DNA from 2 places in the Variovorax sp. TLI9-5A genome. Region 1 is predicted to be linked to the other one. Evidence: riboswitches for the same ligand, from Rfam matches in the RefSeq annotation. Region 1 holds a riboswitch; the other holds the start of a gene.
The links. Region 1 has a riboswitch for glycine ahead of AC1VNX_RS30530 (D-amino acid dehydrogenase). Riboswitches for the same ligand answer to the same signal wherever they lie in the genome.
Positions count from the first base shown of each region.

Region 2: it holds a riboswitch for glycine, as region 1 does, so the genes downstream of both, gcvT (glycine cleavage system aminomethyltransferase GcvT) here and AC1VNX_RS30530 (D-amino acid dehydrogenase) in region 1, are expected to answer to the same signal.

Region 1 is NZ_CP200310.1:6,406,836-6,421,816, forward strand. It holds gene AC1VNX_RS30475 (FAD-binding protein) at 1-1,010, opposite strand, end outside; gene AC1VNX_RS30480 (UbiA family prenyltransferase) at 1,010-2,446, opposite strand; gene AC1VNX_RS30485 (hypothetical protein) at 2,493-4,112, opposite strand; gene AC1VNX_RS30490 (CgeB family protein) at 4,127-5,101, opposite strand; gene AC1VNX_RS30495 (glycosyltransferase family protein) at 5,098-7,593, opposite strand; gene AC1VNX_RS30500 (class I SAM-dependent methyltransferase) at 7,590-8,552, opposite strand; gene AC1VNX_RS30505 (hypothetical protein) at 8,600-8,743, opposite strand; gene rfbC (dTDP-4-dehydrorhamnose 3,5-epimerase) at 8,773-9,318, opposite strand; gene rfbA (glucose-1-phosphate thymidylyltransferase RfbA) at 9,315-10,211, opposite strand; gene rfbD (dTDP-4-dehydrorhamnose reductase) at 10,235-11,125, opposite strand; gene rfbB (dTDP-glucose 4,6-dehydratase) at 11,122-12,198, opposite strand; glycine riboswitch at 12,327-12,416, shown strand; glycine riboswitch at 12,450-12,557, shown strand; gene AC1VNX_RS30530 (D-amino acid dehydrogenase) at 12,652-13,959, shown strand; gene AC1VNX_RS30535 (RtcB family protein) at 13,978-14,981, opposite strand, start outside.
Region 2 is NZ_CP200310.1:2,921,312-2,936,292, reverse strand. It holds gene AC1VNX_RS13950 (electron transfer flavoprotein-ubiquinone oxidoreductase) at 1-1,556, shown strand, start outside; gene AC1VNX_RS13945 (hypothetical protein) at 1,652-2,707, opposite strand; gene denD (D-erythronate dehydrogenase) at 2,860-3,879, shown strand; gene AC1VNX_RS13935 (TRAP transporter substrate-binding protein) at 3,930-4,898, shown strand; gene AC1VNX_RS13930 (TRAP transporter small permease) at 4,895-5,389, shown strand; gene AC1VNX_RS13925 (TRAP transporter large permease) at 5,475-6,752, shown strand; gene AC1VNX_RS13920 (AraC family transcriptional regulator) at 6,753-7,544, opposite strand; gene AC1VNX_RS13915 (MFS transporter) at 7,643-8,833, shown strand; gene AC1VNX_RS13910 (L,D-transpeptidase Cds6 family protein) at 8,915-9,382, shown strand; gene AC1VNX_RS13905 (hypothetical protein) at 9,485-10,042, shown strand; gene AC1VNX_RS13900 (YkvA family protein) at 10,087-10,497, shown strand; glycine riboswitch at 10,544-10,641, shown strand; glycine riboswitch at 10,654-10,763, shown strand; gene gcvT (glycine cleavage system aminomethyltransferase GcvT) at 10,809-11,981, shown strand; gene gcvH (glycine cleavage system protein GcvH) at 12,034-12,405, shown strand; gene gcvP (aminomethyl-transferring glycine dehydrogenase) at 12,458-14,981, shown strand, end outside.

The sequences.
Region 1 (14,981 bases):
AGCGATGTCTCCCGAAGAATGGCGGCGACCGCATCGCGTCCGGATTCGGGGGGAATCACGCACTGGTACTGCTGGAAACCAGCCTTGCCGTACATCCGATTCCACTGCAGCAGCTTGTCCAACGGATAGAAAAAAGGGTCGTAGTCGACCCGTGTTTCCACGACCTTGCGCACTTGACGCTGGTAGTACAGGGTGTTGAACGCCTTCAAGGTCAAGGTATTGACCAGCGAGAAAGGAGGGTCGACGGGCATGCGCTTGGCCTTGTGGCGCGCCACTTCGAGCTCGCCTTCGGTCGCATGATTTCCGCCGATGTAGTGACCGCGGCCGGCACTCTTGCCGCCGGCCAGGCAATCGACCCACGACACGGTGTACTCGTACTTGGAATCGTGCTGCGCAGACAACGCAAAAAACTCGTCGAGATTGCCGAACTTGATGCATGTCTGCGAGATGTCGCTGGAGCGCACAGCGCGCAGTTGAAGCTCCACCTCAAGGATGATGCCGGTCAAGCCTAACCCACCGACGGTCGCATTGAACAGCTCTGTATTGATCGTGGGAGAGCATTCGCACACACCGGTGTCGGACCGGTACAGAACAATCCGGCGCACATGCCGCCCGAAGGTCCCCATCACATGGTGGTTCTTGCCATGTACGTCGTTCGCCACGGCGCCGCCCAAAGTCACGAACTTGGTCCCGGGCGTGACCGGCAAGAACCAGCCATTCGGCAAGCCGACCTGGATGAGTCCGTCCAGCGTGACCCCGGCTTGCGCCGTCACGACGCCGGACTGCCAGTCGGCGGCGATCAGACGGTCCATTCCCGCCAAGGCAACCACATGATCGGACTGGGCGAGGCAGGAGTCTCCATAGCTGCGCCCGCAACCATAGCCGAGGGTCGACTCGACCCCTTGGCTTCGCAGATGCGAGAGGGCACTTTCGATCTCGAAAGGCCAGGCGACAGGATGTGGGGTCTGGGGGTGGCGAGGATATCGCCCCCATGAGCCAAGCGTCGGCATCAAAGCGCCGAGATTCCGAAAATCGCGATGAAGCAGACGCAGACCCATCGGCTCATGCGGTCGCGCAAGGCAAACACGATGGGGTCATCGTGCATCTCGCCGCGATGGGCAATGATCCAGACGCGGCTCAGCCAGAACAGCAGCAGCGGACACGCGGCCCAAAGCCAGTGCGGGTGTCGATAGAGTATGTGCGACTGGGGATCGTTGATATAGAGCGCCAGCACCAGCACCGACAGGTACCCGGCCGAACCACCCAATGACGCCAGCAATTCAAAGTCCGATGCGACGTAGCCCCTGCCAGGAGCCTTTTGCTGTATGCCCTTTTCGCGAGCCTCGTACAGCTCGGTATAGCGCTTGACCAAGGCCAGGCTGAGAAAAATAAACATGCAGAACGCCAGGATCCAGAAGGTCGGCTTAAGCGACATAGCTACGGTGCCCGCCACCACCCGCGTCGTGTAGAGCATCGCCAGCACGACCACGTCGATCATCACTGCCCGCTTCAGCACCAACGAGTAGGCCAGAGTCAACACGTAGTAGCCCAGCAGCACCAGCGAAAACTTGATTGGCAGCAAGACAAGTGCGGCGCCAAAGGAAATGAAGAGCAGCGCGGGAATCCAGAGCATGGCATGGAACATCGGGAATGTTCCAGCCGCCAACGGACGGTTGCGCTTGGTTCGGTGCTGCCGGTCGTCCTGCAGGTCGAGCATGTCGTTCAGCAGATAAACGCTGGACGCGCATGCGCAAAAGCACAGGAAAGCCACGGCGCACTGGCCCAACAGGCGCAGGTCAAACAAGTGGTGACCGGCAATCAAAGGCACGAAGATCAGCAGATTTTTAGCCCACTGGTGCAGTCGCATGGCCTTGGCCATGCTGCGCGCGTAGGGCTTGCGGTCATCAAAGATTTCGCCGAAATGAGGCAGGGCCTGCACTCGCCGCATTACGCCGATCTCGGGATCCGCCACATGCGCCAGCCGGGCCTGGCGCCACACCGCCATGTCGGCCTTGGAGTTGCCAACATACTCGAAACTGCCCGCGCCGAAGCGTTGGACCAAGGCGTCGCGCTTATGGTCAGAAGCCAAGTTGCGGCCGTCTGTGCCCATCACTACCTCGAAGATGCCCAAGTGGGCAGCGATTTTGTCGGCGATGCGGTGGTCGGAGGCGGTGGCCAGCACCAGCATGGAACCCTCCTCGCGTTGCAGCCGGAGCCAGTGCACCAGGGCTTGGTTGTAGGGCAAGCTGCTGGCATCGGGCAGTACAGCGTCAGCCAAGCGTCGCTTGAATGCAGCCTTGCCGCCGAACAGCCAAGTCAGCATTTCGAAGAGACGCAGCGGATGAGTACGCAGGAACAGGAACACACTCTCCACCAACATGTCCGACCTTACTAAGGTCCCGTCCAAATCCACGGCGATGACCCTGGGGAAAACTTTTTCAGTCATGGCAATGGTGTTGAAATTTGATGGCGAAGCAAAGGCATATATCAGCTCACAGCGCGGGCAGCGAGAGCACGCTTTGGAAGTAGCAGCCCCACATCAGCAGATTGATCAAGATCTGGGCCCACAGCAGCCAGACCGCCCAGCGCAGGCCGGTGCCGCATACAGCATGCACGGCGGCGCACAGCATCAGCGCGGCCAGCGGTTGCGCGCCATGGATGGCGGGCACGGCCGGCATGCTGAAGACCATGGCCAGCATGGCCGAGGCGATGGCGAACACCACCAACATGGAGACCGGCGCCGGCGGGCTACCGGCTGCCGGCCCTGCAGGACGGCTCACGCGGGCCATCAGCCAAGCGGCGACGGCCAGCGTACCCACCGCGCCGGTGACATTGCGGGCGCTTTGAACGAAGCTCTCGGTAAAGAGCGCGCTGGGATTCGTCAGGTGCACAGGCAGCAGCGCATTGGCGATGTTAGACACCCGCATCCAGGCGATGGCGAAGGGATCGGTTTGACCGACCAGCATGTTTTGCGTCACGAGATCCGAGGGCAGGTCAGTGACGACGTAGGTCCACACCCACCAGGGCAACACCACGGCGGCAAAAGCTGCGGCCAGTAAAACCGCAGCCTTGAAGCGCTGGGCGAAACGGCCGGGGCCGCACAACGCCATAGCAGCCACGCCGATCGCCGCGTAGCCGATGGCATAGGGATGCGACAAATAGGCCAGCCCGACCAAGGCGCCGGCCAAGGCCGGCCGCCGGTGCCACCACCAGGCGGTGGCAGCCAGCAAGACAAAAAAGCCCGCTAGGGCCTTGGGCCAGGTGAAGAGCGTCTGGATCAGGAAGTATGGGCTGCTGCAGTAGAGCAGCACGCACAGCCAGCGCGCCTGCGTGCTGGCGCCGCAGGCGCGGCTGACCAAAGCGCCAGCTCCCAGCAGCATCAGTCCGTTGAGTAGTACTAGCACACCCAGGTAGACCGCGAACAGGCGCTCATCGCGCACCAACACGCGGAAATCCGGCCACCGATCGTCCACATAGTCGAAGCGTGGCAGTTCTGGCAGCGCGCGCGTTGGCCGCAAAACCAGTCGTATAGGAAGCGCGACCAGGGCCGCCAGCACCGGACGGTTGGTCACCTGCTGGCCGGGGAGTATCGGCGCGTTGCCGACAAAGGAGATGTTGCGCGCCATGTACTCCATGGCGACAAAGGACACTACGTTGTCAGCCGGCAGGTTGCCGGTAAAGCGCTGGATGCGCACCGAGCTTACGTTTTCTTTGTTCACGTACGCGCCGTCGGGCAACTTGGTGGGCAGGGGCCAGTTGAAGCTGGCGATGCCCAATAGCAGTACGGTGAAGAACAGCACCGCGCGCAAGTAGAAGCCCTGCCCGTCGGCGGCGCTGTGGCTCGCCGGACGCCGGCCAGCGCGCCATGCCGCGATGAAGGGCAAGATCAGGGCCAGCCACGCCACCGTCCGCTTAGCCGGCACCGGCAGCAGCGCGATCACCACGCCGGCCAAACCGAGATAGACGACTGTGACCACGGCCCCATAACACTGCAGCTCGATCAAGCCAGGGGCCGTGCGCAAACGCGGCAGCAACTGGCCGCGCAGCAACGGCATAGCCGCCAGCAACATAAGCGCAGTGAACAGGCCCATGCCCATCAGGCCATAGGCCATATTCCAAAGATTCATCAACCTGCCTGTTCCAGCAATGCCGTATAGAGGGCGCAGATCGTGCTGGCCCGGGAGGCATAGGTGTGGTCGCGCATGGCGCGGGCCTGCGCTGCAGCGGATATGCTTTCGCGGCGGGCCGGCACATCGCGCAACTCTTCGATCAGCAGGCGCAGTTCATCCGGCGTGTCGAACAGCAGGATTTCCTGGCCTGGCACGAAGTAGTCTTCGATCTCCGCCCCCTCGACGAACAGGCACTGGACAGCGCCGGCCATGGCGGCTTCAAAGGTACGCGGGCCGGGCGTGCTGGCGTCGAGCTGGTACTTGGCGTTGGCTAGGTTGAAGCGCCGGCCAACATTCAGGGTGACGAGCGACGCTGCGTAATAGGCGGGCAAGGCCTCATTGGCCAGCCGGCCAGCCTGAGCGAAGGAAAGATCGGCCGGCCAGTCGGGGCCGAACACCTCCACATGCATGCCGCCCAAGGGCGTCTGCAGGTCGCGCAGCAGTTGCACGCGGTTGGGGAAAGCGGCGCCGCAGAAGAACAGGTCGCGCGCGCGCTGCGCGCCCAAGGGGCAGAAATGTGCGAGACGATCGGCCGCCAGCGGCAGGTGCAGGGCATGAGGATGGTCGATATGCGACACGGCCCAGCGGTCATTGGAGAAGACCGCGTCGGCATAGGGCAGGATCTTGTAGTTGAAGTCGAATTCGTAGGGGTCGTCATGCAGCCAGAAGAAAAGGGCCGCGCCGCGCTGATCACAGTAGCGGCGCAAGCGCGTGTAGTCACAGACGCCGGGCATGCATGAACCGAAGACCAGTACAACATCGGGCGAGAATTCGCGTGCTGCGGCTTCCGAACGGTCGAAGGATGACTCGATCACCTGCGACGGACCGAGCACCTCCATGAAGCCGCGCGCCACGTACTGGCGGAGCACAGCGTTGTGGTTGACCCGATCGGGCGAAGCGCTAGCGACCAAGACTTTGGGCGGATGGCTCATAGCTTCCTCCGGATCAAGCGAACCGCGGCACCAATGGCCGAGACGGCGCCTTTGCGCCGGAAATGCTCGACCGCCCGGCGGCCTAGCCCGCGCAGGCGCCGATAGAAAGATGGTGGGGGTGGCGGCGATGGTAGGTCCGGCGCTGGGGGTGCCTCGACGAGCGCCCAAGTACGGTGCAGAAGCGGCTTCACAGGCGGTTGGTAGCCGTCGGCCAGCGGGACAACCGGCTTATCCAGCGCCATCGGTGCCATCGCCAGCATGTCCTGATAGAGCGCGTGGAGTTGCTCCGCGTGAGTGGCCATTCGGGCGATGGGCGCGTTGGCCGCGCCTTGGCGCAGCCGGTGCAGCAAGCCAGGAGTTTCCATCAGTCGGCGGATGGCCTGCACCAGGTCGCCTTCCGAATCGACCGGCACCTTCAGGCCGTTGACGTCATGGGTGACACGTTCGGCCAGCGCACCGATGTCCGACACGATGGGCACCAGACCCAGGTCCCAGGCTTCAGACAGCGTGAGACAGTAGGTCTCGGGCCAGATGGACAAGTGCAAAGACACGTGGCAGTCGCGCGCGGCTTCCGGCAGTTCGCCCGGTTGGTAGCCGCCATGCACATGCACGTAGGGAAAACGTTCACGGTCAAGCATCCACCCGTGCCTTGGTTCGACCCGGCCGAACACATGGAACTCCACGCCGATGTTCTCGAATAGAGGTATCACGCGGGTGATGACGTCGCTGCCCTTGTGGCCGGCGAAGTTGCCGATAACGGCAACCCGGAAAGTGGTGTCTGCCGCGCTGGAGCGCTCAGACGGCGGCGCCGGCTCATCCTCCACCGGCACCGGCACGATGTGCGTGCCGCGGTGCCGCGCGACGGCCGGGAAAATGTCGCCCGCCAGCGCCAGGGCGCCGGCAGTATTGAAGACCAGCATGTCGACCAGGCCGAGCATCCGGTCCCAGAAGGCGCGCCGCACCGACTGGCCGCCGGGCAGCACATGGTGGCCGTTCCAAAGGCAAACGTCGCAATGCTCGGGCGCAATAGTGTCGGGCGCGCAGTAGCGGCCCTTAAAGGACACCAGGGTGAAGTTATGGCAAACGGTGTAGTAATCGTGGAACGTCAGTGCGCTGGGCACGCCCACGGCACGAGCCACCTCGATCATGCTGGGCACATGGCCCAGCAGATGGTGGAAGTGCACGACCTCGATCCGCAAGTTGACCAAGGCCCGCGCGAACGCGGACTCGCGTTCGGGGCAGGACAACATCCAAGCGGTGATGGGCTGGCTGAAGCGGTAATCCTCGATTAGGTTGCCGGCGGCATCGGTAACGACGGCGCCGGGCGGCTCGCCTACCACGCTGGGCAACCAGAAGAGGGCTTCGTAGCGGTCATCGAGTTCGTGGGCGAGCTGGCGCAGGTAGACCTCGACGCCGCCAAAGTTGCCGCGCAAAGTGACGTTGTGAGCCACCAGCAGCATCCGGGGCAGCGTCGCGGGCACCATGGCTGCGGCCACCTCGATGGGCGCGGCGGGGGCCATCTCGGATCGCAACGTGTCGAGCTCTTTCAGGACGGTCGCGACCCGGTTCTCGTAGCGGTGAAGCCGCGCGGCGCGCTGCTGCGCACTCGATGCAACGGAATGGCGATAGTCTGGCTCGGCCTTGAGCCGGTCGATCTGCTCACGCAACTGGACGACATCGTCGAAGTAGAGGAAGTCCTCGCCCAAGGCGAAATACTCGGCGGCTTCGGCGATCTTGGAGTGCACCAGCTGCACGGTCCCAGCCAAGGCGGCCTCGAACAAGCGCGGCGGCGGTGTCTCCGCGAATTCGTTCTCGCCGGAAGATGAGAAGACGCGCGGCAGCACCAGAGTGGCCACGCTCATGTTCGCCATGCGAGCAAAGTCCACAGGCGAGGTGCGCCAATCCATCTGGCTAAGAGGTATGGGCAACTCGAATTTGGGCAGATGCGCATTAGTAGGCAATGCGATCTTGGTTCGGAGCGGCGCGTTCTCGCAGCTGGTCAGCAGGTCGCGCACTAGCTCCACGCGATTGGGCCAAGCCGTGCCGGCGAAGAAGACGTCGTAGCGCATGTCAGCCTCGGCCGGCAGCACATCGCGCCAGTGGAATTCGGTGGAAGCGGCCAAGGGCAGATGCCGACCTTTGGCGCCATAGGCGGCGACGCTGCCGGAGTCGTTGGTGAAGACCAAGTCGAACAGCGCTGCGTTGGCGACGTTGACGACGATCTCGTAGGGATCTTCCGTGACCCAGAGCACCGAGCTACCACACTGGGCGGCGAGGCGGGCGCAGATCAGCGGATCAAGCTCCTCGCCGTCAAAGGCAAAGAACAAGTTACAACGGTTTTCACGCGCCAAGGCGATGGCGTCGCCCGGATCAGCCTTGAAGACCGATTCCACGGACGGTGACTGGCGCAGCGCCTGGGCCAAGCCCAGGCAGATGTAATGGTTGGGATTGCTGCGCTTGGTATCGAGCAAAAGTACGCGATAGCCGCTCACATCTTTCCTCGCGATCTCAGCAGGGAACGGATGCGGCGCAGAGGGCTGGTGATCTTCCAGCTAACGGTCGACCGGATTTGCTGCAGCTCGTGCTGCTGCAGGCGCAGGTCGTGCTGCTGCTGAAGCAGGTCCGCGCGCGCCTGCTGGAGTTCGACCGCCAGCCGGCTGGATTGGTCAAGCGCCTCGGCGTGGGCTCGCCGGGCAGTGTCAAGCTCGCCCTGGATCTGCTGCCTCGACTGGGCGGCGCGCTCTTGCTCGGCGGCATGCTCGCCCATTCGCGTGACGAGCGCGCTACGCAGCTCGGTGATGATGCGTTGGTCTTGGCTGCGTTCGAAAGGATTGATGAACTCCTCCGAGCCGGCGCGTAATCCATTGCTGAAGGCCTTGCTCAGCTCCATCATGCGCCGGGGATACAGCTGCTGATTGGTGGCCGACTTGAGGAAGACGGCCACGAAGTCGTTCCAGCCCTCGCCCTCTTCCGTCGTGCCGGCCATGTCGCCGATGAAGGACTCCAGGAGCATAGGATCGAAGCCGCTGCGTTGGCCCCAAGTGACCAATGCGCGCCCAGAGTCGGGGTAGAAGCGCCAGGCGTCTACCGGGTACCGATGCACGTAACCATTGCTAGGAACGTTAAGGTAGAGCAGCCCGGTGGGCTTGAGGATGCGCAGGATCTCGAGATAGAGCAGCCAGAACATCTCAGAATGCTCGAAGCAGGAACTGCAGACCACTATGTCGACGCTGCCGTCCTCGAACGGTAGGTGATAGGGATCGGTGATGACGATATCAACCCCCTTGGCCGCGACGAAATCCACGCCGCAGTAGTCGAGCTGTGGTGGACATACGTCCTTCAAGCTGCCGTTGACATCCTGGGCACCAATATCAACGACTAGGCCTTGGTCGAGACCAGCGGCGTATACATCGAAGAACAACTTTCCATAACTCAGCGCTGACTTGTGCATTGCAATATCTATTCGGGACGCGCGGGCACGCGCCCGCGCTGGTGTTATCAGAGGCTGTTGCGCTCGATGACCTGCATCGGAAGGCCGGCAAGACCCGCGATGAGCGCGTAGCCCACCCAGCGGCCGATGATTACCTCGCGCTGGACCCAAGCCGCGACCAGCGGCCGCTTACGCCACCCGCCGACGATCATTTGGGGTAGGGAGACGCTGCATTGATCCATCAGAAAGTCTCAGCCTCGCTAAGACAGACGCCGCCCCTGTCCTTGGCGGACAGCTGCGGCGCGAGACCCAAGTCTGGCCAGACGATACCCAGCGCCGGATCGTTCCAGGCGATGCAGCGCTCGTGGGCGGGCGCGTAGAACTCAGTGGTCTTATAAAGAAAGTCTGCCGATTCGCTGGTTACCACGAAGCCATGCGCAAAACCAGGCGGCACCCACAATTGCCTATGGTTGTCCTCGCTAAGCTCCACGCCCACCCATTCCCCGAAGGTCGGCGACGACTTGCGGATGTCCACAGCCACGTCGAACACCGCGCCACGCGCCACGCGCACCAGCTTGCCTTGCGGCTGCTGGATCTGGTAATGCAATCCCCGCAGCACGCCCCTGGTCGAGCGGGAATGGTTGTCCTGAACGAACTCCACATGCCGCCCGACAGCCTCGTCGAAGGCTTTGCCGTTGAAGCTCTCGTAGAAAAAGCCACGTGCGTCGCCGAAGACCTTCGGCTCGATGATCAGCACCTCAGGAATCGCAGTCGGTGTCACTTTCACGAGCGCACCTCCTCAGCCAGCAGGTGATTCAGGTACTTGCCATAGCCGTTCTTCTGCAACGGCGCAGCCAGCTTTGCCAATTGCTCCCGATCGATGAAACCGTTGCGCCACGCGATCTCTTCTGGGCAAGCAATCTTCAAGCCTTGGCGATGTTCCAGGGTTGCAATGAACTGCCCGGCTTCGAGCAAGCTCTCATGCGTCCCGGTATCCAGCCACGCATAGCCGCGCTGCATGATCTGCACATTGAGTTGGCCTAGGTCGAGGTAGGCTTGGTTCACCGCAGTGATCTCCAGCTCGCCACGCGCGCTCGGTTTCACCGACTTGGCAATGTCGACGACCTGGTTGTCGTAGAAGTACAGGCCTGTCACCGCATAGCTGCTCTTGGGCTTCGCCGGTTTTTCCTCGATGCTGCTGGCTTTTCCTGCCGCATCGAATGCGACCACGCCGTAACGCTCCGGGTCATGCACGTGGTAGGCAAAGACGGTCGCGCCGTTCTGCTGCGAATCGGCGCCTGACAGCAGGTGAGCAAGGTCATGGCCGTAGAAGATGTTGTCGCCCAGCACCAGCGCGCTCGACGAATTTCCTACGAATTTGTCCCCGATGATGAACGCCTGCGCGAGCCCGTCCGGACTCGGCTGCACCGCATACTGCAGGTTGATGCCCCACTGGCTGCCGTCGCCAAGCAACTGCTGAAAGCGAGGCGTGTCCTGCGGCGTGCTGATGATCAGGATGTCGCGCATGCCACCCAGCATGAGGGTGCTGAGCGGGTAATAGATCATCGGCTTGTCGTACACGGGCAGGAGCTGCTTGCTCATTGCCAGCGTGGCCGGATGCAGGCGCGTGCCCGAACCACCGGCCAGGATGATGCCCTTGCGTTGCGTCGTCTTGGTCATGCTTTCTCTTCTCGTGGGATTCTTCAAAGGATCTCGCGCAGCATGCGCGCGACGCCTTCCTGCCATGGCGGCAGGCGCAGCCCGAACGTCGTCTGCAGCTTGCTGGTATTAAGGCGCGAGTTGTGCGGGCGCTTCGCAGGCGTCGGGAATGCGCTGGTCGGCACGGGCTCGACGGCGCCGGGCCCAGCCTTGAGTTCGACACCGGCCTGCTGCGCCATTTCGAGCACGAAGCGCGCGTAGCCGTACCACGTCGTCTCGCCACCGGCGATCGCGTGATAGAGGCCGACCTTGGAGGGATCCTGCAGCGTCGCCCTAATGGCGTGCGCCGTCACGTCAGCCAGCAGCTCCGCACCCGTGGGCGCACCGAACTGGTCGTCGATGACAGTCAGCTTCTCGCGCTCCTTCGCCAGCCGGAGCATGGTCTTGGCGAAGTTGCCGCCACGGGCCGCATACACCCAGCTCGTGCGAAAGATCAGGTGCTTCGCGCAGTGCTGCGCCACTAGCTGCTCACCTTCGAGCTTGGTCTGTCCGTACACGCTGAGGGGGCCGGTCGCATCGACTTCCTTCCACGGCGTGGTGCCGCTGCCGTCGAAGACGTAGTCGGTCGAGTAGTGGACCATCAGCGCGCCGATCTTCTGCGCCGCTTCGGCTACGACGCCGGGCGAGGTGGCATTGAGCTTTCGCGCGAACTCGGGCTCGCTCTCGGCCTTGTCGACGGCGGTGTGCGCCGCTGCATTGACGATCACGTCGGGGCGCACCTTGAGCACGGTGTCGGCGAGCTCCTCGGGCCGGCTGAAGTCCGCGTGGAAATCGGTGCTGTCGAAATCGAGCGCGACCAGTTCACCGAGCGGCGCCAGGCTACGCTGCAACTCCCAGCCGACCTGTCCGCCCTTGCCCAGCAGCAGCAGCTTCATTCGGCGGCCTTCGCGTTGCTGTCGTACTGCTTCTCGACCCACTCGCGGTACGCACCGCTTTGCACGTTGCGCACCCACTCGCTGTTCGCGAGATACCACTCGACGGTCTTGCGGATGCCGGTGTCGAAGGTTTCGGCGGGCTTCCAGCCAAGCTCGGCCTCGAGCTTGCGCGCGTCGATGGCGTAGCGGCGGTCGTGGCCGGGGCGGTCGGTGACGTAGGTGATCTGTTCCTTGTACGGCTTGCCGTCGGCGCGGGGGCGCAGTTCGTCGAGCAGGGCGCACACGGTGTTGACGATCTCGATGTTGGGCTTCTCGTTCCAGCCGCCCACGTTGTAGGTCTCGCCGAGCTTGCCGGCCTCGAGCACGCGGCGAAGGGCGCTGCAGTGATCCTTCACGTAGAGCCAGTCGCGCACCTGCATGCCGTCACCGTACACGGGCAGGTTCTTGCCGGCCAGCGCGTTGACGATCATCAGGGGGATGAGCTTCTCGGGGAAGTGGAACGGGCCGTAGTTGTTCGAGCAGTTGGTGGTCAGCACCGGCAGGCCGTAGGTGTGGTGCCAGGCGCGCACAAGGTGGTCGCTGGCGGCCTTGCTGGCCGAGTAGGGGCTGTTGGGCTCGTACTTGTTCTCTTCGGTGAAGGCCGGGTCGGTCTTGGAGAGCGAGCCGTAGACCTCGTCGGTCGAGACGTGCAGGAAGCGGAAGGCCGACTTCTGATCGGCCGGCAGCGCGCTCCAGAAGCCGCGTACCGATTCGAGCAGGCGGAAGGTTCCGAGCACGTTGGTCTGCACGAAATCTTCGGGGCCGTGGATCGAGCGGTCCACGTGCGATTCGGCGGCGAAGTTCACCACGGCGCGCGGCTTGTGCTCAGCCAGGAGGCGGTCGATCAGGGCGCTGTCGCCGATGTCGCCCTGCACGAAGATGTGCTTCGGGTTGCCCTTGAGCGATGCGAGGGTCTCGAGGTTGCCGGCGTAGGTCAGCTTGTCGAGATTGACGACGGGCTCGTCGCTGTTCGCGATCCAGTCGAGTACGAAATTGGCGCCAATGAAGCCAGCGCCGCCGGTAACCAAGATCATGGGATCCCCTGAATGTTAGAAAGTCATCGCCTTCCGGCAATGAACCTTAACCAGTGATTATCCCATTGGGCCAACGAGCAAAGACACAGGACGTTACCGCTAACCCGCCAGCGTGTTTACAATGAGTCTCGATACTGCAGGAGAGCGGGCCACTCTCGGTGGCCCTACCGAAGGCGCAAACTCCCATAAACGCTCAGGTCGGCCCGACGAAGTCTTGGTATTTCGGCAAGGGGTCAGTACTGCATCAGATCAGAACGCCGTCTGGAGAGTCGTCACCAAGCGTGGCGCGCCGAAGGAGCAAATTCGTTGCAAAGGCGCAACGAATGAATCTCTCAGGTACCGAGGACAGGGGGAGCGGCAACTTGGACAGCGGTCGTCCGGCTGCCTACTATTAATCCAATAGTATTCACCCTCGCCCGCCGTTCAAGCGCTGCAACCTCAAAGGTACTTGAAATGCGCGTGATCGTTCTCGGCGCCGGCCTGCTCGGCGTGACTTCGGCTTACTACCTCCAGCAACTCGGCCACGAAGTGACCGTGATCGACCGGCAGGCCACCCCGGCCGCCGAAACCAGCTTCGCCAACGGCGGGCAGATCTCCGTCAGCCACGCAGAACCCTGGGCCAACCCCAGCGCGCCGCTTAAGGTGCTGCAATGGCTGGGCAAGGAAGACGCCCCGCTGCTCTTCCGCATGCGCGCCGACATGCGCCAGTGGCTCTGGGGCCTGCAGTTCCTGCGCGAATGCACGCCGGCGCGTACGCGTCATAACATCGAACAGATCGTTCGTCTGGGCACATACAGCCGCTCGATGTTGCAACAGTTGCGCCGCGACACCGGCCTCAGCTACGACCAGCGCACCCAGGGCATCCTGCACTTCTATACGACGCAAAAAGAGTTCGACGGCGCCCTCGCCCCCGCCGAGCAGATGCGCGCCCTAGGCTGCGAGCGCCAGGTCATCTCGGCCGACGAGGCCGTGAAGATCGAGCCCGCCCTCGCCCACATCCGCCCGAAGCTGGCCGGTGCCACCTACACGGCCGAGGACGAATCCGGCGACGCCAACCGATTCGCGCGCGAACTCGTGGGCTTGGCCGCCGCCGCGGGCGTGAAGTTCCTGATGAGCCATACCGTGACTGCGCTGCGCGAGGCCGGCGGCAGCATCGACCACGTCGAGGCCACCGACAGCGAAGGCCGCTTCCAGCGCATCCGCGGCGACGCCTTCGTGCTGGCCATGGGTTCGCTGAGCCCGCTGTACGCCGCGCCGCTAGGTATCCGCCTGCCGATCTACCCGGCCAAGGGCTACTCGGTGACGCTGCCCGTCAAGGACGCCTCGAAGGCGCACCAGGTCTCGCTGACCGACGACGAGTTCAAGCTCGTGTTCTCGCGCTACACCTCGGCCTCGGGCGACCGCCTGCGCATCGCCGGCACGGCCGAACTCAACGGCTACGACCGTGACCTGAACCGCGTGCGCTGCGAGGCCATCGTGCGCCGCGTCGAGGAGCTCTTCCCGGGCGCCGGCGACACCACGCAAGCCCAGTTCTGGACCGGCCTGCGCCCCGCCACGCCGAGCAACGTGCCGCTGATCGGCAAGACCAAGCTGCCGAATCTGTTCCTCAACACCGGCCACGGCACCCTGGGCTGGACGCACGCCTGCGGCTCGGGCAAGTCGATCGCGCGGATCGTGAGCGGGCTGGCGCCGGAGGTGGATTTCGCGTTCACGGGGATGCCGGCGCCCAAGCCCAGCATCCCGCAGCCTGCACTGGGCTGACGAACCGGCAAACCCCGATCATGCCTTGAACGTGATCCAGGGCCTGAGCCGCACCGCGCAGCGGATCAGCCCCGCACGTTCCTGTGCGTCAATCACCGCGCCGATCGGCTTGTAGGCCTGCGGCGCCTCCTCGATCCGGCGCTCCTCGCGCAAGGTCACGCATTGCCAGCTGGCCTTGTTGTCGGCGGGCGCGGGCCGCATCGCGCGAACCTCCTGCCGGCGCATCCGCCGGCCTGCGCCGTGGCTGCACGACCAGAGCCAGTCTTCATGCCCCAGCCCGGACGCCAGATACGAGTAGTCGCCCATCGAGCCGGGAATCAACGCCAGATCGCCCGCGTTCGCCGGTGTCGCTCCCTTGCGGTGGATGTTCATGCCATGCTCGCGCAGCACCACGTTGTGCGGCACGTCCACCACCAGCCTCGACGACGTGGCGCCGAGCAGTTCCGCGAAGTCCTTGCGCACCAGTTCGGCCAGCACGACCCGGTTGACCCACGCATAGCGGGCCGCGACGCCCATGGCCTCCAGATATTCGTCGGCCAGCGGTCCCGCCAAGCCATACAGGCCGCTCTTCGGATGACGCAGGCCCTTGGGCCATTCGTTGCGGGCACGGTCCATCCAGCGGCCGCCCACATGGAACCCGATGTCGCGCGAGCCGCTGTGGATCATCACGACTACGTCGCCCGCCTTGAGGCCCGCGCGATAGGCCTCATGCCGGTCCAGGACATGGTCGACCACCTGCAGCTCCACGAAATGATTGCCGCTGCCCGGCGTGCCGAGACAGGGATCACGGAAAACCTCGTGGCGGACCCCGGTGTAGGCCTCGGGCGCGTGCCGAGCGCTGCCGCCGAAGGTAGCAAGGCCGATGCAGGCATCGAGCTCGTCCTGCATCCGTTCGCGGTCGCACGAAGACCACAGCCCTCCGTCCCGCACTGCCTCGAGAAAGGCCGACGGCCCCACGTCGAACAGCGCCTTGAACGCCGCCGTGTGCACCGGCACATCGCGCCCGTTGTCGAGCAGGCTGC
Region 2 (14,981 bases), 3.5 Mb from region 1:
CGGTCGTTGTGCTCGAGAAGGGCTCGGAGCCCGGCGCGCACATCCTCTCGGGCGCCATCATGGACCCGCGCGCGCTCAACGAGCTGCTGCCCGACTGGAAGGAACTCGGCGCCCCGCTGAACCAGCCGGTCACCGACGACGCGATGGTGTTCCTGGGCGAGAAGTCCGGCCTGCGCACCCCCAACCTCTTCTTGCCGGCCTGCTTCCAGAACCACGGCAACTACATCATCAGCCTGGGCGCCTTCACCAAGTGGCTGGCGCAGCAGGCCGAGAACCTGGGCGTGGAGATCTTCCCGGGCTTCCCTGCTGCCGAAGTGCTCTACAACGAAGACGGCTCGGTGCGCGGCGTGGCCACCGGCAACATGGGCGTCGGCAAGGATGGCGAGCCCACCGAGAACTTCCAGCTCGGCATGGAGCTGCTGGGCAAGTACACCGTGTTCGCCGAAGGCGCACGCGGCCACCTGGGCCGCCAGCTCATCGCCAAATACAAGCTCGACGCCGGCAAGGACCCGCAGACCTACGGCCTGGGCGTGAAGGAAGTCTGGGAAATCGACCCCAAGCGCCACCAGCCCGGCTTCGTGCTGCACACCGCCGGCTGGCCGATGAAGAGCGACACCTATGGCGGCGCCTTCCTCTATCACATGGAGGACAACAAGGTCACGATGGGCTTCATCACCGGACTGGACTACAGCAACCCCTACCTGAGCCCCTTCGAGGAAATGCAGCGCTGGAAGCTGCACCCCAACATCCGCTGGTACCTGGAAGGCGACGAGGCCAAGGGCATCAAGCCGGCCAAGCGCATCGGCTACGGCGCGCGCGCCATCACGGCCGGCGGCCTGATGTCGCTGCCCAAGACCGTGTTCCCGGGCGGCGCGCTGGTCGGCTGCGAGGCCGGCTACCTCAACGTGAGCCGCATCAAGGGCAGCCACGCCGCCATCAAGACCGGCATGCTGTGTGCCGAAGCAGCCTTCGACGCGGTCGTGGCCGGCCGCCAGCACGACGAGCTCACGGCCTACCCGGCAGCCTTCGAGAAGAGCTGGCTGCACGCCGAACTGAACAAGGCCCGCAACTTCAAGGCCTGGTTCAAGAAGGGCCTGGGCATCGCGACCTTCATGAACGGCGTCGAGCAATGGCTGCTCAAGGGCCACATCCCATGGACGCTGCGCCGCAACAAGCCCGACCACCAGTACCTGAAGCCCGCGGCGGAGTGCAAGCCCATCGTCTACCCGAAGCCCGACGGCAAGCTCACCTTCGACCGCCTCTCCAGCGTGTTCATCAGCAACACCAACCATGAAGAGCAGCAGCCGGCCCACCTGACGCTGAAAGACGCCACGGTGCCCGTGAACGTCAACCTCGCCAAGTTCGCCGGCCCCGAAAGCCGCTATTGCCCGGCCGGCGTGTACGAGTTCGTCGGCACCGACGACGGCAAGCAGCGCCTGCAGATCAACGCGCAGAACTGCGTGCACTGCAAGACCTGCGACATCAAGGACCCGACACAGAACATCGTGTGGGTCACGCCGGAAGGCGGTGGCGGGCCGAACTACGTGGGGATGTAAGGCCTCCGGCCCTTTCCCGATTTTTCACGCTTGTTCCCGTTCCAGGCCCTCTTCGGAGGGCCTTTTCTTTGGCGTGGCCGAAAGGCCCCCCTGCCTCAGGCGAGGTACGCAGCGACCTCCTCGGGCGCGAGCAAGCGCACGAGCGACACACGCGACTTCTGCTCCGAATGGAGCACGCGGTTGAACCCATTCCAGCTGCGGCTGGGCTTGTCCTGCGTGTCCAGCGCAACGAGCACCAGCCGGTCCTGCCTGCGGGCGTTCTCGCGCAGCGACCCCTCGCCCCAGGACCATGCCATGGGATCGACCAGCTCTCCGTTCCTGAAGGCGTCGGCCTGCAGCCACAGGTATTCGGCGCAGTCGGTGTCGCGGCTTGCGTTCGCGCCCGCCTCGCCCTCGGGCGGCTGGATGCCGAGTACCTTGGCGTGCTTGCGCATCAGCTTCTGCAGCAGCGAGAACGCGTGGAAGTTGTTGTTGATGGCGTGGGCCTTCACCAGCATGCCGGTGCCGGAGGCCGGAAGGAGCACCACCAGCTCGTCTTCGTAGGTCAGCTCGGCGGCACCCTGCAGGAAGTGCAGCCCGTCGATGGGCAGCGAATCGTTGACGGCCATCGCATCGATGCGCGCCACCAGTTCGCCGTCGGCCAGCAGGGCGCGGTGGTTGCGCACGTCGCGCATGAGCATGGTCATCAGCGGAAGCACCAGCAGCGCAGCCGCGGCCTGCCGCGCCTCGACCTCGAAACGCTCCTGCGCCGACAGCGCGCCGAGCGCGGCATTGGCGGCCTGCCATTCGGCAAGCTCGTCGGAATCCGCGTCATCGTCGTCCTCCATCGGCTGCGTCGCGCAGAAGGGCTCGAGCGAGGCGAGCAGGCCGGCCATGAGCTCCAGCGCCGCGCCGAAGAGCAGATGCGGATCGGCCCCGTCCTCCACGAGCGCGCCGCAGAACAGTGCGAGCAGAGCGGCCCGGTGGGGATGCAGAACAGGCAGCTGGTCGGCGGCCAGTCGCAGCACGTCGTTCTTGTCCGGGCTCTTCGTCGCCGAGATGTAGAAATCCACCACCTCCTTGCGCGAGAAGAACGAGGACTGTGTGTCGAGGTCGGCTTCGCCGAGCACCGGCTGCCGCAGCGTTTCCAGGAAATCGGGTGGGAGCTTCATCGTCATGGTTGTCGTTGCCGGACCGGATCGCGGCGCAGGCCGCTCGGCCCTTTCGGCCGAGCATGCCATACGCATGCGCAGCGGCCGGTGCCCGAACCGCCACGCAGAATGCGCCGCACGCTTATCCTCGGCGCTCACAGGAGACAAGACCCATGCAGATCATCATCACCGGCGGCGCAGGCTTTCTGGGTGCGCGCCTCGCACGCACGCTGCTCAAGCAAGGCAGCCTTTCGCTGGCCGGCTCGCCCGCCAGCCCCATCGAGCGCATCACGCTGGTCGATCGCGCGGCCCCGCCGGCCGACCTCGCGGCCGATGCCCGCATCAATGCCATCACCGGCGACCTGAACGAGCAACTCTCGGCGCAGTCCGATGCCACGCCCTGGCGCGAAGCCGACGCCATCTTCCATCTGGCTGCGGCCGTGAGCGGCGAATGCGAGGCCGACTTCGACCTCGGCATGCGCAGCAACTTCGCCGCCACGCACGCGCTGCTCGAACGGATCCGCGCGCTGGGCACCAGGCCGGTGCTGGTGTTCGCCAGTTCGCTCGCGGTGTTCGGCGACTCGCCCGAGCAGCCCTTGCCGAGGGTGATCGAGGACCACACGCTGCCCACGCCGCAGACCAGCTACGGCATCCAGAAATTCATAGGTGAACAGCTGGTAGCCGATTTCACGCGCAAGGGCTTCGTGCGCGGACGCAGCGTGCGGCTCATGACCGTGAGCGTGCGGCCGGGCAAGCCCAACGGCGCGGCCTCGGGCTTCTTCAGCGGAATGATCCGGGAGCCGCTGGCGGGCCTGCGCGCGGCCTGCCCGGTGCCCGACGAGACGCCTGTCGCCATCGCCTCACCGGCTCGCACCATCGAGGGCATCATCCGCGCCGCCGAGGCGAGCGATGCGCAATGGGGCCCGCGCACCGCGCTGAACCTGCCTTCACTGTCGACCACGGTGGGCGAGATGGCCGCGGCGCTGGAGCGCGTGGCCGGCAAGGCGGCCACCTCCCTGCTCGACCGCACGCCGGACCCGACGATCATGCGCATCGTGAAGACTTGGCCCGGGCGCATCGAAACGGCACGCGCGAAGGCGCTGGGCCTGGCGGCGGACGACAGCTTCGAGGCGGTCATCCGCGAGTACGTCCGTGAAAATCCCGACGCCGTGAAGCTTCCGGTTACGGCATAGTCGGATCAAGCGCGCCTGACGCGTTCCTGACCCAACTCCCCGGAGACAACATGAAATTCGGCCCCATTGCCGCCGCTTGCCTTTCGCTCGCCCTGAGCTCGGCTGCCTTCGCGCAGACGACCATGAAGATCAGCATCTCGACCGCGCAGAACTCGCACCAGGGCGTTGCCATCGACACCTTCGCCAAGGAAGTGGAGAAGCGCACCGGCGGGCGCTACAAGGTCCAGACCTTCTACAACGGCTCGCTCGGCGGCGAGCGCGAGTCGATCGAGGCGGTGCAACTCGGCACGCAGGAGCTCGCGTTCTCCTCGACCGGCCCGGTGCCGAACTTCGTGCCCGAGACGAAGATCCTCGACGTGCCCTTCCTGTTCCGCGACAAGGCCCACGCACGCGCGGTGCTCGACGGCCCGATCGGCCAGGACCTGCTGACCAAGTTCGACGCCAAGGGCTTCAAGGCGCTGGCATGGGCCGAGAACGGCTTCCGCCACATGACCAACAGCAAGCGCGACGTGAAGGCACCTGAGGACCTCAAGGGCCTGAAGATGCGCACGATGGAAAACCCGGTGCACATCGCCGCCTACAAGGGCTTCGGCATCATCACCACGCCGATGGCCTTCCCCGAGGTGTTCACCGCGCTGCAGCAGGGCACGGTCGATGGCCAGGAGAACCCGCTGCCGGTCATCATCTCGGCCAAGTTCGACCAGGTGCAGAAGCACCTGTCGCTCACGGGCCACGTCTACTCGCCCTGCATCTTCCTGATGAACAAGGCGAGCTTCGACAAGCTCAGCGCGGCCGACAAGCAGGCCTTCCTCGACGCCGCCAAGGAAGGCACCAAGGCCAACCGCGCGCGCGTGGACGAGGACGACGCCAAGGGCGTGGCCGACCTGCGCGCCAAGGGCATGACCGTGATCGACAACGTCGACAAGGCCAAGTTCGTCGCCGCGCTCGCGCCGGTCAATGCCCAGTTCGAGAAGGAATTCGGCAAGGCCAATCTCGACAAGATCCGCGACTACAAGTGAAAGAAAAATTCCTGAGCATCGAGCGCTGGACCACCGGCGCGTCGATGCTGATGGCCTGCGCGATGCTGGTCGTCGCGTCGAGCCTGGGCCTGTTCCAGATCATCACCCGCTTCGTGCTGGAGCAGCCGGCCGAGTGGAGCGAGATCCTGATCCGCGTGAGCCTCATCTGGATGGTGTTCCTCGGCATCCCGACCGCGTTCCGCCAGGGCGCGATGGTGAGCGTTGACGTTCTCTACCGCTGGAGCCCGCCGCGCGTGCGCCGCGTGCTCGACGCGGTGGTGAGCCTCGCCGCGCTGATCCTGATGCTGGTGGTGCTGTGGTGGGGCTTCGACTATGCGATGCGCGGGCGCGTGCAGTCGATGGCGGGGCTGGAGAGCGTCTCGATGCTGTGGTCCTACCTCGCCTTGCCGGTGGGGTCGATCTTCTGCCTGTTCGGCATCGTCGGTAATTTCCTCGATCCGAAGCGGCTCGAACTGGAGACCGCGCAATGAGCGCCGCGCCGGGCCGCCCCAAGCAAGCGAACGGCCCCCTCGGGGGGCAGCGAGGACACGAAGTGCCGAGCGTGGGGGCTACATCATGAGCACCGTGATGGTCGCGACGATGGTGCTGTGCTTCGCACTGTCGATTTCGGTGGCGGTGTCCATCGGGCTGGCGTCGATCCTGGGCATCCAGGTGACCAACGCCAACATGCTGATCTCCGTGAAGGAGATGTTCAACTCGATCAACAAGTTTCCGCTGGCGGCCATCCCGTTCTTCATCCTGGCCGGCAACCTGATGGAGACGGGCGGCATCTCGCGGCGGCTGGTGGAGTTCGCCAAGAGCATCGTGGGCGGCGTGCAGGGCGGCCTGCCGATGACCTGCGTGCTCACCTGCATGATCTTCGCGGCGGTGTCGGGCTCGTCGGTGGCAACCACCTTCGCGATCGGCGCCATCCTGATCCCGGCGCTCATCAAGCACGGCTACCCCACCTCGTACGCGGCGGCCCTGCAGGCCACCAGCGCGGAGCTGGGCGTGATCATCCCGCCGTCGATCCCGATGATCCTGTACGGCGTGAGCGCCGAAGTGTCCATCGGCGAGCTGTTCATCGCGGGCTTCGGCCCGGGCATCCTGATCAGCCTGGTGCTGATGCTGTTCGTGTGGGTCTACTGCAAGTGGAAGGGCTGGGGCAAGAACGACGGCGAGGGCCGCATGCCCTTCGGCCGGGCCCTGTGGCAGGCCGGCTGGGCGCTGCTGATGCCCGTGATCATCCTCGGCGGCATCTACGGCGGCATCTTCACGCCGACCGAAGCCTCGGCGGTGGCGGTGTTCTACGCGCTGGTGGTGGGCATGCTGGTCTACCGCGAGATCAGGCTGGGCGACCTCTACGCGATCCTGCGCAAGTCGGTGGTGTCGTCGGCGGTGATCATGTTCATCATCGCCAACGCGGGCCTGTTCGCGTTCCTCATCACCCGTGCCGGCGTGCCCGACGCCATCGGCCGCTGGCTGCAGGAGGTGCTGCAGTCGCCGGCGATGTTCCTGCTGGGCGTAAACGCGGCGCTGTTCGTGATCGGCATGTTCATCGAGACCAGCGCGGCGATCATCGTGCTCGCGCCGATCCTGGCGCCGGTGGCTGTGCACTTCGGCATCGACCCGGTGCACTTCGGCCTGATCATGGTGGTGAACCTCGCACTCGGCATGATCACCCCGCCCTTCGGCGTGAACCTGTTCGCTGCCTGTACCGTGGCGCGAATATCGCTGGACCGCATCGTGAAGCACCTCGTGCCTTTCGTGCTGGTGATCCTGGGGTGCCTGATGGTGATCACCTACGTGCCATGGATCTCGCTGGCGCTGCGGGATCTGGTCTACGCCAGATAGTCAGTCGCGGCGCAGGTACACGCTGGGCGGCACGCCCAGCGTGCGCCGGAACATCGCGGTGAAGGCGCTCGGGCTCTCGTAGCCGTGCGCCAGCGCCACTTCCAGGATCGACGCACCGGCCGCCAGTTGCGGCAGGCTCAGCAGCAGCCTCGCCTGCCGGCACCACGCGCCGAAGTTCATGCCCGTCTCGCGCTGGAACAGGCGCGCGAGCGTGCGGCTGTTCATGTGCAGGCGCAGCGCCCAGTCGTCCAGCGTGGCGGGCAGAGCAGGGTCGCGCACGAGTTCCTCGCACAGCGCGGCCAGCCGGGCGTGGCGCGGCATCGGCACATGCAGGGAGAGCGCCGGCGCGGCTTCTATCTCGTCGAGGATCAGCTCCATCACCCGCTCGTCGCGCCCGCCCGGCGCGTAGTCCAGCGGCAACGACACGGCCGTGACGATCAGCTCCCGCAGCAGCGCGCCGACGTGGATCACGCGGCACTCGCCGCCCAGGTCGGCACGCGTGCCGGGCTCGACGAACACGGTGCGCATGCGCACTTCGCCCGCCATCTGTATCCGGTGCTCCATGCCGCCGGGCACCCACACGCCGCGGCCGGTCGGCACCACCCAGCTGCCGGCTGCGGCGCTCACCAGCATCACGCCCGAAATCGCGTGGATGAGCTGCCCGCGCCGGTGCGTGTGCGCAGGGATGAAGGCATCGCCCGCCGGGTCGGTCGCCAGCACCGCGACGGCGCGCGGGGTCGACTCGCCGTGCTCCGGACGGAGGTTGATAGCTGCCTGAGCTTCTTTGTCCATTTCTCGACGACGCTTGAGGATTCGTAGCGAGAACATCTTCTCACGGCTTCCTACGATGCTTTTTCCACTCCTCCTGCAAAACGAAAGAAGCATCCGTCATGAACAAGCGCCGACTCGGGCTGCTCACCGGCACCCATGCCGTCAACGATCTCTACCAAGGCCTCGTGCCTGCCCTGCTGCCCTTCATGGTGCTGGAGCGCGGCTACAGCTACACGGCAGTCAGCGGCCTGATGCTGGCGGCCACCGGCCTGTCGAGCGTGGTGCAGCCGCTGTTCGGCCTGTACGCCGACCGGCACCCGCGCAGCTGGCTGATGCCCTCGGGCTTCCTGGTGGCCGCGTTGGGCGTGGTGCTGGCCGGCCTGAGCCAGAGCTACCTGCCGACCTGGATCGCGATGGCGCTGTGCGGGCTGGGCATCGCGGCCTACCACCCGCCCGCAACGGTGGCGGCGCGCGCGGCCGGCGGCGGCTCGCAGAAGGCGATGAGCGTGTTCTCGGTGGGCGGCACCATCGGCGCCTCGTTCGCGCCGGTGCTGGCGGCCACGGCCGTGGGCGGCGGCAGCCTGTCGCGCAGCTACCTGCTGGGCGTGCCGGCGCTGGCGATGGGCGTGGTGTGGTTCGCCGCGAACGCATGGCGCGGCACGGCCTCGGGCAGCAGCGCTGCGGCAGCCCGCAAGGCCGGCGACCATCTGATGAAGCCGCACAACGAATGGCGCGCCTTCGGGCTGCTGGTGGCGACCATCGTGGGCTGGTCGATCCCGTACGTCACGGTGATGTCGATGCTGTCGCTGCGCATCACGCGTGACCTGCACGGCTCGGCCTTCCAGGGTGCGGCGGCGCTCACCGCATTCACTGCGGCGGGTGCCGCGGGCACGCTGCTCGGCGGCTGGCTGGGTGACCGCATCGGGCGCATGGGCACGATCCGCGCCGGCTACCTGCTCGCGCTGCCCTCGCTCGCGGGCATCGTGCTCGCGCCGGACGCCGACTGGGCGCTGGCCTGCACCGCGCTCTTCGGCCTGTGCATGTTCCTGCCCTTCGCCGCGCAGGTAACGCTGGCGCAGGACTACCTGCCGCGCAACCCGGCCACCGCCAGCGGCATCGCGCTGGGGCTGGCGCTGTCGGTGGGCGGGCTGGTGTCGCCGTTCTTCGGCATGCTGTCGGACGCGCGCGGCCTCGGCGTCACGCTGACAGCGGTGCTCTGCGTGCTGTGCGTGGCGGCGGTGCTGGCGCTGCGGCTGCGCAACCGCACCATGCAGGCGATGCCGGCCGAGACCGAAGGAGCTGCCGCCTGAAAAGGACCTGGCGCATGTTCGCTGCCAGAATCGAGCGCGGGGCCGGAGGGCCGGCGAAACGACAAGGAGGGACACTGCGCCATGAATCGATTCCTGAGCTGCGTACTGGGAAGCGCGCTACTGGCTCCGGCCGCCTTCGCCGCCGGGCCGGCAACGTCGGTAGCGCCGACGACACCGGCTGTGACCACCGTGCCGGCCGATCCCGCAGCAGGCATCCGCGAAGTCGAGGCCGCAGTGCGCGCCTGGGCCGCAGCATGGTCCGCACGCGACGTGACGCGCTACCTCGCCGCCTACGCGAGCGACTTCACGCCGCCGCGCGGCCAGGACCGCAAGGCCTGGGAGGCCGATCGCCGCGCGCGCATCGAAGAGAAGGCCGCCATCAGCGTGGAGATCGACGGCCTCGTCATCAGCCTCAAGGGACAGGCGGCCACCGCCAGCTTCCAGCAGACCTACAGCGCCGACAAGCTGCGCGAGAAGAGTCGCAAGACCCTGGAGCTGCAGCGCGTGGAAGGCCGCTGGCTCATCCGCAAGGAAGGCGCGGGCGGCTGACGCAAGCGCCCCGCTCAATGGCCCTGTAAGCCAAACGGTTCACGAAGGTGTCACCACTTGCAACCATGCTGCAGCCTTCGTTTCCCCAAGGCTGTGGCTGCCATGTTTCCCACCAAGACCGACAAGGCGCGCAACGAACTCCAGGGCGGACAGCGCACGCTCACCCAGCGCGAACGCGCCCTGCTGCTGATGGCCGACGGCCGGCGCTCCCTGACCGACTTCAGTCCCCTCTTCGCCAACCGCGATGAAGCCGAACGAGCGATCCAGACGCTGATCGAGAAGGGCTACCTGCAGAGCCCGAAGGCGGCGGCTGCCGCAGCCGCCCCGGCGGAGCCCCCCGCGCAGCCCGCGCCCTCGCCCATCCCCGCCATCGAGCCGATCCAGGTCGCCACCTCGGCCGACACCTTCGACGGCAAGCGTTCGCTGGCGACCACGCGCATGTTCCTCTTCGACATCTGCGAGCGCATGTTCGTGCGCCGCGACCCGAAGTTCGCGCTGCAGATGCGCGACGCACTGCGCGAAGCGCGCGACCGCGAGGCGATGCTGACCATCGCCGCGCTGATGCTCACCGAGATCGAGAAGACCGCCGGCGCGGAGCGCGCCGAGTCGCTGCGCGAGCGCATCGACCGGCTGCTGCCGCCGGCGGAGGTGATGCACTGACGCATCTGGTCGCAACAGCATCCGGCCTGTGACACCATCGCCGGGTGAATCTCTCCTCGTCTCCCGCCACCACACTGTCCTCACGCCTTCGCAACTGGGCCAGGCGCCTCAAGCGCGACGGCGTCACGCTCTGGTTCGCATGCCGGCATGCCGCCACGCCCTGGTACGCCAAGGCGCTGGGCGTATTCGTCGTGGCCTATGCGCTCAGTCCCATCGACCTCATTCCCGACTTCGTTCCGGTGCTCGGCTACGTCGACGACGTGCTGCTGCTGCCGGGGCTGATCTGGCTCACGATCCGGCTGATTCCGGCGCCGGTGCTCGCCGAATGCCGGCAGCGGGCCGATGCGTGGATGCAAAGCTCGGGTTCCAGGCCGACCAGCCGCTGGGGCGCCGCGCTGGTCGTGGCCGTGTGGGTCGCGGCCGGCCTGGGGGCCTGGTATCTGTGGGCGCGCTGAGCGCAGGCAGGCAAATCCGCCAGCCGGGCCGCTCGATCAACTACACTTGCCGGGGTCAGGAGAGAGCCCCGCATGCCGGGGCCGCCGAAGGCGCAGGGGGTCAGTTTCCCCCGAACGCTCAGGCAAAAGGACTGACGAGGCGCCGGTGAAAACCGGCGTTTCCTTGCTGGAGAGAGGCCGCCGCACGAAAGAGCAGACGGCCCACCGAAGGAGCAAACCCCGATCGTGGGGCGAATCTCTCAGGTAAAGCGGACAGCAGGGGTGGCCCATGGCTTGCGTCATGGATTTCGACTGCCCCTTTGGAGTGCCCCGTGGCCGCTTCCTCCGCATCCGCTACCGAACTTCTCAAGACGCCGCTGTACGACCTCCACCTGGAGCTGGGCGCCCGCATGGTGCCCTTCGCCGGCTACTCGATGCCGGTTCAGTACCCCGCCGGCCTGATGGCCGAACACAAGCACACGCGCGACGCGGCCGGCCTGTTCGACATTTCCCACATGGGCCAGCTTCGCCTGGTCGGGCCCGACGCCGCAGCCGCGTTCGAGACCCTGATGCCGGTCGACGTGATCGACCTGCCCGCCGGCAAGCAGCGCTATGGCCTGCTGCTGGACGACGAGGGCGGCATCCTCGACGACCTGATGTTCTTCAACGAGGGCAACGGCTCGATCTTCGTGATCGTCAACGGCGCCTGCAAAGTGGCCGACATTGCCCACATCCAGCAGAAAATCGGCTCGCGCTGCGAGGTGCGCCCCCTGCCCGACAACGCACTGCTCGCGCTGCAGGGCCCGCAGGCCGCAGCCACGCTGGCGCGGCTTTCGCCCGGCGTCGAGCGCTTCGTGTTCATGACCGGCGGCGCGGTGCAGATCGGCGGCATTGCAGCCTTCGTCACCCGCAGCGGCTACACCGGCGAGGACGGCTTCGAGATCTCGGTGGCCGCCACCGACGCCGAAGCCCTCGCCCGGCTGCTGCTGGCCCAGCCAGAGGTCAAGCCCGTCGGCCTGGGCGCGCGCAACTCGCTGCGGCTCGAAGCGGGCCTGTGCCTCTACGGCAACGACATCGACACCACCACCACGCCCGTCGAGGCCTCGCTCAACTGGGCGATGCAGAAGGTGCGCCGCGCGGGCGGCGCGCGCGAAGGCGGTTTTCCGGGTGCCGCGAAGGTGCTCGCGCAGCTCGCCGCCTCCACCGCCGGCGCGGCCGGCCACACCGACCACGACACCCTGAAGCGCAAGCGCGTAGGCCTCGTCGCGCTGGAACGCATTCCGGTGCGCGACGGCACGGTGCTGCAGTCCTTCGAGGGCCACGACATCGGCGCCGTCACCAGCGGCCTGCTCGGCCCCACGGCCGACCGCTGCGTCGCCATGGGCTACGTGGCCACCGCCTTCGCCGAGCCGGGCACGCGCGTGCAGGCCATCGTGCGCGGCAAGCCAGTGCCGATGGAAGTGTCGACCATGCCCTTCGTGCCCACCCGCTACTACCGCGGCTGACCGGCTAGGCTCTGCACCCCGATTCATTTTTTCCACGAGGAGTTTTTCCACCATGAGCATCAAGTACACCAAGGACCACGAATGGGTGTCGGCCGAAGGCGACGCGGCCACCGTCGGCATCACCGTGCATGCGCAGGACGCGCTGGGCGACGTGGTGTTCGTCGACCTGCCCGAAGTCGGCAAGACCTTCGCGCAGGGCGATGTCGCCGGTGTCGTCGAATCGGTGAAAGCCGCCGCCGACGTGTTCATGCCCGTGTCGGGCGAGATCACCGAAGTGAATGAAGCGCTGCGCGCCGACCCGTCGCTCGCCAACAGCGACCCGCTGGCCGCCGGCTGGTTCTTCAAGGTCAAGCTGAGCGACCCCGCGCAGCTCGACGCGCTGCTGGACGCTGCTTCGTACGACAAGTTCGCCGCCGAATCCTGATCCGCTGATTCCTTTCAGCACTTTTGTCTTTTCCCTCCGAGCCCTCACCGCCATGCCGACGCCCGCCCTTCCTTCTTTGCAAGAACTAGAGAACGCCGAGGAATTCCCCGCTCGCCACATCGGCATCGATGCGGCGGACGAGGCGCGCATGCTGCCGGCGATCGGCTCGGAAACGCGCGCCGAGCTCATCGACGGCATCGTGCCGGCGGCCATCCGCCGCTCGAAGCCGATGCGCCTGCCCGCACCGGTCACCGAGGCCGACGCGCTGGCCGAGCTGAAGGCGATGGCGTCGAAGAACAAGGTGTTGCGCAACTTCATCGGACAGGGCTACTACGGCAACCACACGCCGGGCGTGATCCTGCGCAACATCCTCGAGAACCCCGCCTGGTACACCGCCTACACGCCCTACCAGGCCGAGATCTCGCAGGGCCGCATGGAAGCCCTGCTCAACTTCCAGACGATGGTGTGCGACCTCACGGGCATGGCCATCGCCAACGCATCGATGCTCGACGAAGCCACGGCCGCCGCCGAGGCCATGACGCTGGCCAAGCGCAGCGTGAAGAGCAAGAGCAACGTGTTCCTCGTGTCTGGCGACTGCCACCCGCAGACCATCGAAGTCATCAAGACCCGCGCCGCGCCGCTGGGCATCGAGGTCAAGGTGAGCACCGTGTCGGAAACGCTGCCGCACCTGATGGCGAGCGGCGCCTTCTTCGGCGTGCTCGCGCAGTACCCCGCCACCACCGGCCACGTGCACGACCTGCGCCCGCTCGCGGGCCACGCGCACCAGTGCGACGCCGCCTTCATCGTCGCGGCCGACCTGCTGGCGCTGACGCTGCTGGCGCCTCCCGGCGAATGGGGCGCGGACATCGTCTGCGGCACCACGCAGCGCTTCGGCATGCCGCTGTGCAACGGCGGCCCGCACGCCGCCTACCTGGCCTGCCGCGACGAGTTCAAGCGCTCGCTGCCGGGCCGCCTCGTGGGCGTGAGCGTCGACACGCACGGCCAGCCGGCGTATCGCCTCGCGCTGCAGACACGCGAGCAGCACATCCGCCGCGAGAAGGCCACTTCCAACATCTGTACCGCGCAGGTGCTGCCGGCCGTGGTGGCCAGCATGTACGCCGTGTACCACGGGCCCGACGGCCTCACGCGCATCGCGCAGCGCGTGGCCGCGCTCACCGCCGTGCTGGCCAAGGGCCTCGCGCAGATGGGCCGCGAGCCGGTGAACACCACCGCCTTCGACTCGCTGACCATCCGCACCGGCGAAGACACGCAGTCGATCATCGAGCGCGCGCAGGCCGCCGGCGTCAACCTGCGCCAGCGCCTGCAGCAGCACCTGGGCATCTCGCTGGACGAGACCAGCACGCGCGCCGATGTCGAAACCCTGTGGGGCCTGTTCGCGCCCGCCGGCAAGCAGGCGCCGCGCTTCGACGATCTCTCGGGCAGCACCACGCCGCTGATTCCCGAAGAGCTGCGCCGCAGCAGCGCCTTCCTCACGCACCCGGTGTTCAACACCCACAAGAGCGAGACGGCGATGCTGCGCTACATCCGCAGCCTGTCCGACAAAGACCTGGCGCTCGACCGCAGCATGATCCCGCTGGGCAGCTGCACCATGAAGCTCAACGCGACCAGCGAGATGATCCCCATCACCTGGCCCGAGTTCGCCAACATCCACCCCTTCGCGCCGGCCGACCAGCTACAGGGCTACGCCCAGCTCGACGCCCAGTTGCGCGCCTGGCTGTGCGAGGCCACCGGCTACGCGGGCATCAGCCTGCAGCCCAACGCCGGCTCGCAGGGCGAGTACGCCGGCCTGCTGGCCATCAAGTCCTTCCACGAGGCCAAGGGCCAGGGGCATCGCAACATCTGCCTGATCCCGTCTTCGGCGCACGGCACCAACCCCGCGAGCGCGCAGATGGTCGGCCTGCAGGTGGTGGTGACGGCCTGCGACGCGCAGGGCAACGTCGATATGGACGACCTGAAGCGCGCCTGCGAGAAGCACAGCGCCAACCTGGCCGCGGTGATGATCACCTACCCCAGCACGCACGGCGTGTTCGAGACCCGCGTGAAGGAGCTCTGCGAGCTGGTGCACGAACATGGCGGTCGCGTGTACGTCGACGGCGCCAACATGAATGCGCTGGTCGGCGTGGCCGCGCCGGGCGAGTTCGGCGGCGACGTGAGCCACCTGAACCTGCACAAGACCTTCTGCATTCCGCACGGCGGCGGCGGCCCGGGCGTGGGCCCTGTCTGCGTCGTCGAAGACCTCGTGCCCTACCTGCCGGGCCATGCCACGGCCGGCGTGCCGTCGAACGGCGTGGGCGCGGTGTCGGCCGCGCCGCTGGGCAATGCGGCCGTGCTGCCGATCAGCTGGATGTACTGCCGCATGATGGGCGCCAAGGGCCTGCAGGCCGCGACCGAGACGGCCATCCTCAGCGCCAACTACATCAGCGCGCGCCTGAAGGACCACTACCCCACGCTGTACGCGAGCCCCAACGGGCACGTCGCGCACGAGTGCATTCTCGACCTGCGCCCGCTCAAGGACACCAGCGGCGTCACCGCCGAGGACGTGGCCAAGCGCCTGA